Massilia litorea: one gene and its partner. The main gene of each other region encodes a partner of the protein of the gene in region 2 in a complex. Links are inferred from orthologs where the notes say so. Each region holds a gene or a part of one and is shown on either strand. Other genes may lie near its edges.

Region 1 (3,402 bases), 1.6 Mb from region 2 along the record:
ATGTGGACATCAGTCGGCCTTGTTGCGCATCCAGTCGGCGGTCTGGTAGAAGGACTGCATCAGGCGCATGCGCAAGTCTTCCTCGATGCCGATGTCTTCCATCGCCCAGGCCATGGCGCGCAGCCACTGGTCGCGCTCGCTGGTGCCGATCCCGAACGGCAGGTGCCGGGCGCGCAGGCGCGGATGGCCGTGGCGCTCGACGAAGAGGTCCGGGCCGCCCATCCAGCCGGACAGGAACATGAAGAGTTTTTCGCGCGAACTGTCGTTCGGCTTGGGGTGCAGGGCGTGGATGCCGGCAAATTCCGGCTCCAGCTCCATCAGGTCGTAGAAGCGGTCGACCAGTTCACGCAGGCGGGTTTCGCCGCCGATGATTTCGTACAGGGTTTGGTTCTCGGACATACCATCATGATAGCCTGACGCCCAGTCGGCGACTAGTAGGGTGGGCACTTGTGCCCACGCGGGAACGCAGAATAGTGTTAGCCGGCTTCACGCAGCGTCTGCAAGGGCGGCTGGCGCAGCACGCTGCGCAGGCCGAGCCAGCCGCCCACGAGTGCGCACACGATCCCGGCCACGAGCCCGGCCAGCCACACGCCCGGCTCGAAGCTCCACGGGAACTTGAACTGGTAATTGGCCAGCGCCCAGCCCAGCAGCGCAGCACCGGATGCGGCCAGCAGGCCGGCCAGGCCGCCGACCAGCACGAACTCGATGCGCTGCGCCTGCGCCAGCTGCTTGCGCGTCGCGCCCAGCGCCCGCAGCAGGCCCGCTTCGCGCGTGCGCTCGGACGTCGATCCCATCAGCGCCGCATACAGCACCAGCACGCCCGATGCCAGCGTGAACAGGAACAGGAACTCGACCGCGACCACCACCTGGTCGACCACTTCCTGCACCTGGCGGATGATGCCGCTGACGTCGATCACGGTGAGATTCGGATAGGCGCGCGCCAGCGTGTTGGCCAGCCCCGCGCCCTGCTGCGGCAGGTGGAAGGCCGTCATGTAGGTCGCAGGCGCATTCGCCATCGCCTGCGGATTGATGATGACGAAGAAGTTGGCGCGCATCGAGCCCCATTCCAGCTTGCGCAGGCTGGTCACTTTCGCATCGACCACGATACCGGCCATGTCGAAGCGCATGACGTCGCCCAGTTTCAGGCCCAGGGTCTTGGCGATGCCCTGCTCGACCGAGGCTTCCGCTACGCCCGGCGCATCCGCATACCACTTGCCGGCGACGATGTCGTTGCCTTCCGGGGCCTGCGCCATGGTAGAGAGGTTGAATTCGCGGTTGGCCAGGCGGCGCGCATCCTCGGTCGTGTAAGTCGCCGCGGTGATGGCCTTGCCGTTCACTGCCGTCAGGCGGCCGCGGATCATCGGGTACAGCACCGGCTTGTCGACCCCGGCACCCGCGATGCGGCGCGCGACATCCTCCTTCTGCTCGGGCAGCACGTTGATGATGAAGCGGTTCGGGGCGTTCTCCGGCGTGGCGCGCTGCCAGGCCGCGACCAGGTCGCCGCGCACCACGGTCAAGAGCAGCAGCGCCATCAGGCCCAGCGCCAGCGACACCACCTGCACGATGGTCGCGCCGGGGCGGCGCTGCAGCGAGGTGACGGCGAAGCGCCAGCCCTGGTGGCCCGAGACGTTGCGCACCCGGCGCAGCAGTTTCAGGGCCAGCCAGGCGACCAGCGCGAAGACCGCGAAGCCGCCGAGGAAGCCGCCCGCCGTCAGCAGCGCCAGCTTCGGCTCGCCCGCCTGCCACAGCAGCAGCGCGACGAACACGCCGATGCCAAGGCCATAGGTGGCGAGCGCCATCGGCTGCGGCGCGGCCTGCTCGCGCCGGATCACGCGGTTGTGCGGCACGTTGCGCAGTTGAAGGACGGGCGGCAGCGCGAAGCCGACCAGCAGCAGCATGCCGGTGGCGATGCCCTGCAGGGCTGGCAGCATGGACACCGGCGGCAGGTCGGCCGGCAGCAAGTTGCCGATCAATTGCAGCAGGATGAAATGGGCGCCGAAGCCGACCAGCACGCCGATGACGCTGCCCGCCAGGCCGACGATGGCGAATTCGATCAGGTACATCATGCCGACGCCGTTCTGGGTCATGCCGAGGCAGCGCAGCATGGCGCAGGCGTCCAGGTGGCGCTGCATGAAACGGCGCGCCGCCATCGCCACGGCCACCGCTGCCAGCATCGCCGACAGCAGGCCGACCAGCGACAGGAAGCGGTCGGCCCGCTCCAGCGTCGCCTGCATTTCGGGGCGGCCGTTTTCGATCGACTCGATGCGCACGCCCTTCACGTTATCAAGCTCGATGCGCGCGCGCAGCCAGGTTTCGAATTCGCGTACCCGGGCCAGGTCGTTGTTCGAGGGCGCCGCCACCAGCAGCTTGTAGGTCACGCGCGCAAAATCGTCGACCAGGCCGGTCGATTTCAGATCGCTTAATGACAGCATCACGCGCGGCGCGAAATTGGCGAAGGAGGCGCCGCGGTCCGGCTCGGCCGCGACCAGTTGGGCAATCGTGAACCTGCGTTCGCCCACCTGCAGCGCGTCGCCGACTTTCACGTTCAGCGCCGGCAGCAAATTCGCGTCGACCCAGACGGTGCCGGGAGCCGGAATCGTCCGCGCGGGAACCCCGCGCGCGGCGCTGGCTTCATCGGGACTGGTGGTGACGCGCAGTACCCCGCGCAGCGGATAACCGTTCGACACGGCCTTGATCGAGGCCAGCTGGGCCTGGGAAGCCTCGCCCTCCCCGCCCTGGGCCATGCTGGGAAAGGTGACGGTGTCGGCCAGCAGCAGGCCGCGCCGCTGCGCTTCCTGGCGCCAGGCGGGCAGGATCGGATTGTCGGCGTTGACCAGCAGGTCGGCGCCGAGCAGCTGATTCGCATCGCGCGCCAGTCCCGCGCGCATGCGGTCGATGAAGAAGCCGCTTGATGACAGGGCCGAGACGGCGACGATCAGCGCCACCAATAGAAAGCGCAATTCGCCCGCGCGCCAGTCGCGCGCGGTCATGCGGAGGGACTGGATCAGCACGGGCAGCTTCCTTTAGCGGGCGCCGAAAAAGTCGTCGACTTCCGCCAGGAAGGCACGCTTCTGCTCGGGATCGAGGAAGGCGGCACTGAAGGAGTTGCGGGCGAGCTGGCGCGCATGCGAGGCGTCGAGCGGCAGGGCCTCGAAGGCGGCGATGAAATTGTCGTTCATGTAGCCGCCAAAATAGGCAGGGTCGTCCGAGTTGACGGTGGCGACCAGGCCCTTGTCGAGCAGGGTGCGCAGGTTGTGCGAACCCATCACGTCGAATACGCGCAGCTTGATGTTCGACAGCGGGCAGACGGTCAACGCCATCTGTTCGCGCACCAGGCGCTCGACCAGCTCCGGGCTTTCCAGGCAGCGCACGCCGTGGTCGATGCGTTCGACATTGAGCACG
Region 2 (3,309 bases):
CGCGACTGGGCACTGGTGGTCGACGGCCTGTTCGGCATCGGCCTGCAACGACCGCTCGAGGGCCGCTACCGCGACCTGGTGAGCGCCATCGACGGCGTGCGCTGCCCGGTGCTGGCGCTCGACGTGCCGAGCGGCCTGGACGCGGACAGCGGCGCGGTTGTCGGTCCGAACGGCGTCGCCGTCCACGCCACCCATACGATCACCTTCATCGGCGACAAGCCGGGCCTGCACACGGCCGAGGGCCGCGACCATGCGGGACAGGTGCAGGTGGCCGGCCTCGAGCTCGATGAAGCCCTGTTCGAGCCGGCGCAAGCCTGCATCGGCTCGCCCGCGCTGTTCGCAGCCAGCCTCGCGCCGCGGCGCCAGAATTCGCACAAGGGACAGTTCGGCGACCTGGCCGTGGTCGGCGGCGCCCGCGGGATGACCGGGGCCGCGGTGCTGGCCGCGCGCGGCGCGCTGTACGCCGGCGCCGGACGCGTGTTCGCGGTGACGATCGACCCGGCGCCGGCCTTCGACCCGGTGCATCCCGAACTGATGTTCCGCCTTGCCCACGACTTCGACTTCGCCGGCCGCGTGCTGGTGCTCGGCCCCGGCATGGGCGACGCGATGGAGGCGATGCGCGCGCTCGGCCACGGCATCGACAGCGCGGCGCCCATCGTGCTCGACGCCGACGCCCTCAACCTGGTCGCGGCCAGCACCGAACTGCAGGCGCGCCTGACACGGCGCCAGTCGGCTACCCTGGTCACGCCGCATCCGCTGGAAGCGGCGCGCCTGCTGGGCAGCTCGGCGGCCGAGGTGCAGGCAGACCGGCTGGGGGCGGCGCGCAGGCTGGCCAAGCGCCTGCAGGCGGTCGTGGTGCTCAAGGGGGCCGGCAGCGTGATCGCGCGGCCGGATGGCGAGATCGTGATCAACCCGACCGGTAATCCGGGCCTGGCGACGGGCGGCAGCGGCGACGTGCTGGCGGGCGTATGCGGCGCACTGCTGGCGCAGGGCTGGCCGGCCTGGGAGGCGGCGATCGGGGCCGTGTGGATGCACGGGGCGGCGGCGGACCGGCTGGTCGATGAAGGTATCGGGCCGGTCGGAATGACGGCCGGGGAATTGCCGGCGGCGGTGCGGGCGGTGTTGAATGGCTTGATCCGGGAGCGCGGCCAGACACGCGCCCGTTGACGCGTGGGGCGAGCGGGGAATTCGGACAGCATGCTGTCCGCCCGCGGAGCGCCCTGCCCGTGAGGCAGGGCACGAGTGCCCACCCTACGTTACGCAGCGGCCGAGGGGTGCAATCGAGACGGCGGTGCACCGTAGGGTGGGCACCTCTGCCCACGCGTCAACGCACGGATGCAAGTCGAAACGTGCTTCGATGCCTACTGACTAAACCAGCTTCCCCGCCGCAATCGTAATCGTCCGCCCACACCGTGCCGCCATCGCGGAATCGTGCGTGACGAGCACCAGGGTCGACCCGCGTTCGCGATTGAGTTCGAACATCAGCTGGATGATGGCCTCCCCGGTCGCCGCATCCAGGCTGCCGGTGGGCTCGTCCGCGAACAGCAGCGGCGGCTCGGTCACGAAGGCGCGCGCCAGGGCCACGCGCTGCTGCTCGCCGCCGGACAGGTATTTCGGATAATGGCGCAGCCGGCTGGACAGGCCGACGCGGCCCAGCATCGCTTCCGCTTTTGCCCGCGCCTGGCCGTCGCCGCGCAATTCGAGCGGCAGCATCACGTTTTCGAGCGCGTTCAAATGCGCCAGCAGCTGGAAGGACTGGAACACGAAACCGAGCCTGGCCTTGCGAAACGCGGCGCGTCCATCCTCGTCGAGCGCGAAGATATCGGTGCCGCCCAGCAGCACGCGGCCGCCGCTCGGGGTGTCGAGACCGGCCAGCAGCCCGAGCAGGGTCGACTTGCCGGAACCCGAGGCGCCGACGATCGCGAGCGTCTCGGCCGGTTGCACGGTAAAATCGATGCTGTGCAGGATGGTGAGTTCGCCGCTGGCGTCCGCCACCCGCTTGGACAGGCCTTCCACCTGGATTGCAGCCGCCCCGTCTGTCGCGGCGGAGTCCGTATATTTGAAAGCCTCGGGATGATCGCGCATGCTCTCTTTTCTCAATAAATTCACTGTCGCGGCAGCCCTCGTGGCTGCTTCGGCGAGCGCTTATTCTGCACCAAAAACCGTACTCGTGGTGGGCGACAGCCTGTCGGCCGAATATGGCCTCACACGCGGCGCCGGCTGGGTCGCCCTGCTCGAACAGAAGCTGAAAAGCGAAAAGATCGACGCCAACATCGTGAACGCCAGCATCAGCGGCGAGACCACCAGCGGCGGGCGAGCGCGGCTGCCCGCCCTGCTCAATGCGCACAAGCCCCAGATCGTCGTCATCGAACTCGGCGCCAACGATGGCCTGCGCGGATTGCCGGTCGACGCCGCCTCGACCAACCTGCGCGAAATGATCACGATGGCGCAGAAGCATCGCGCCAAGGTCATGTTGATCGGCATGCGCATGCCGCCGAACTATGGCCGTGCGTACACGGAGCGCTTCTTCGGCATGTTCAGCACGCTCTCGAAGGAATACAAGGCGCCGCTGGTGCCCTTCATGCTGGAAGGCGTGGCCGACAAGCCGGCGCTGTTCCAGGCCGACCGCCTGCACCCGAGCGCGCAGGCACATCCAATTATCCTGAATAACATCTGGCCGACTTTCTCGACACTGATCACCAAATAATGAAATATCCCGCCGTACTGAGCTTTGCCGACATCCTTCCCGAACTCGACCGCTTCGACACCATCATCGACGCCCGCAGCGAGGGCGAGTTCGCGCTCGACCACTTGCCCGGCGCCATCAACTGCCCGGTCCTGAACGACGAGGAGCGGGTGCGGGTCGGCACGCTCTACAAGCAGGTCGGCGCCTTCGAGGCCAAGAAGGTCGGCGCGGCCCTGGTCGCGCGCAACATCGCGCGCCATCTGGACGAGCGCTTCGGCGACAAGCCGAAGGACTGGAAGCCCCTCGTCTACTGCTGGCGCGGCGGCAACCGCAGCGGCTCGCTGGCCCACATCCTGGCCAAGATCGGCTGGCCGGCGATCCAGCTCGACGGCGGCTACAAGGCCTACCGCGCCGCCGTGAGCGCCGCCCTGGCCGCGCCGCCGGACCTGGAATGGCGGGTCATCTGCGGCACCACCGGCAGCGGCAAGAGCCGCCTGCTGGAGACCCTGGACGGGATCGGCGCCCAGGTGCTCGACCTCGAGCGGCTGGCGGCCCACCGCGGCTCGGTGCTCGGCCACCTGCCCGACGAGCCGCAGCCGACCCAGAAGATGTTCGAGACCCGG

The links.
Region 1: the proteins of LPB04_RS18095 (region 2) and LPB04_RS10800 are in contact, whole or in part, in a cryo-EM structure (PDB 9GE8), measured with the Escherichia coli proteins. The link is inferred for Massilia litorea from one-to-one orthologs.

The regions. Positions count from the first base shown.
Region 1 is NZ_CP062941.1:2,428,719-2,432,120, reverse strand. What follows is about bases 245-3,336. They hold LPB04_RS10800 (ABC transporter permease), read right to left. Parts: upstream 3,012-3,336; coding sequence 477-3,011; downstream 245-476. Other genes in these bases: LPB04_RS10795 (adenosine deaminase), read right to left, coding at 3,024-3,336; LPB04_RS10805 (group II truncated hemoglobin), read right to left, coding at 245-399. In the rest of the region: LPB04_RS10810 (DNA recombination protein RmuC), read right to left, coding at 1-10; more of LPB04_RS10805, read right to left, coding at 10-244; more of LPB04_RS10795, read right to left, coding at 3,337-3,402.
Region 2 is NZ_CP062941.1:4,015,743-4,019,051, forward strand. Bases 228-3,226 are described here. They hold LPB04_RS18095 (ABC transporter ATP-binding protein), read right to left. Parts: upstream 2,086-3,226; coding sequence 1,369-2,085; downstream 228-1,368. Other genes in these bases: LPB04_RS18090 (NAD(P)H-hydrate dehydratase), read left to right, coding at 228-1,167; LPB04_RS18100 (arylesterase), read left to right, coding at 2,084-2,707; mnmH (tRNA 2-selenouridine(34) synthase MnmH), read left to right, coding at 2,707-3,226. Outside these bases: more of LPB04_RS18090, read left to right, coding at 1-227; more of mnmH, read left to right, coding at 3,227-3,309.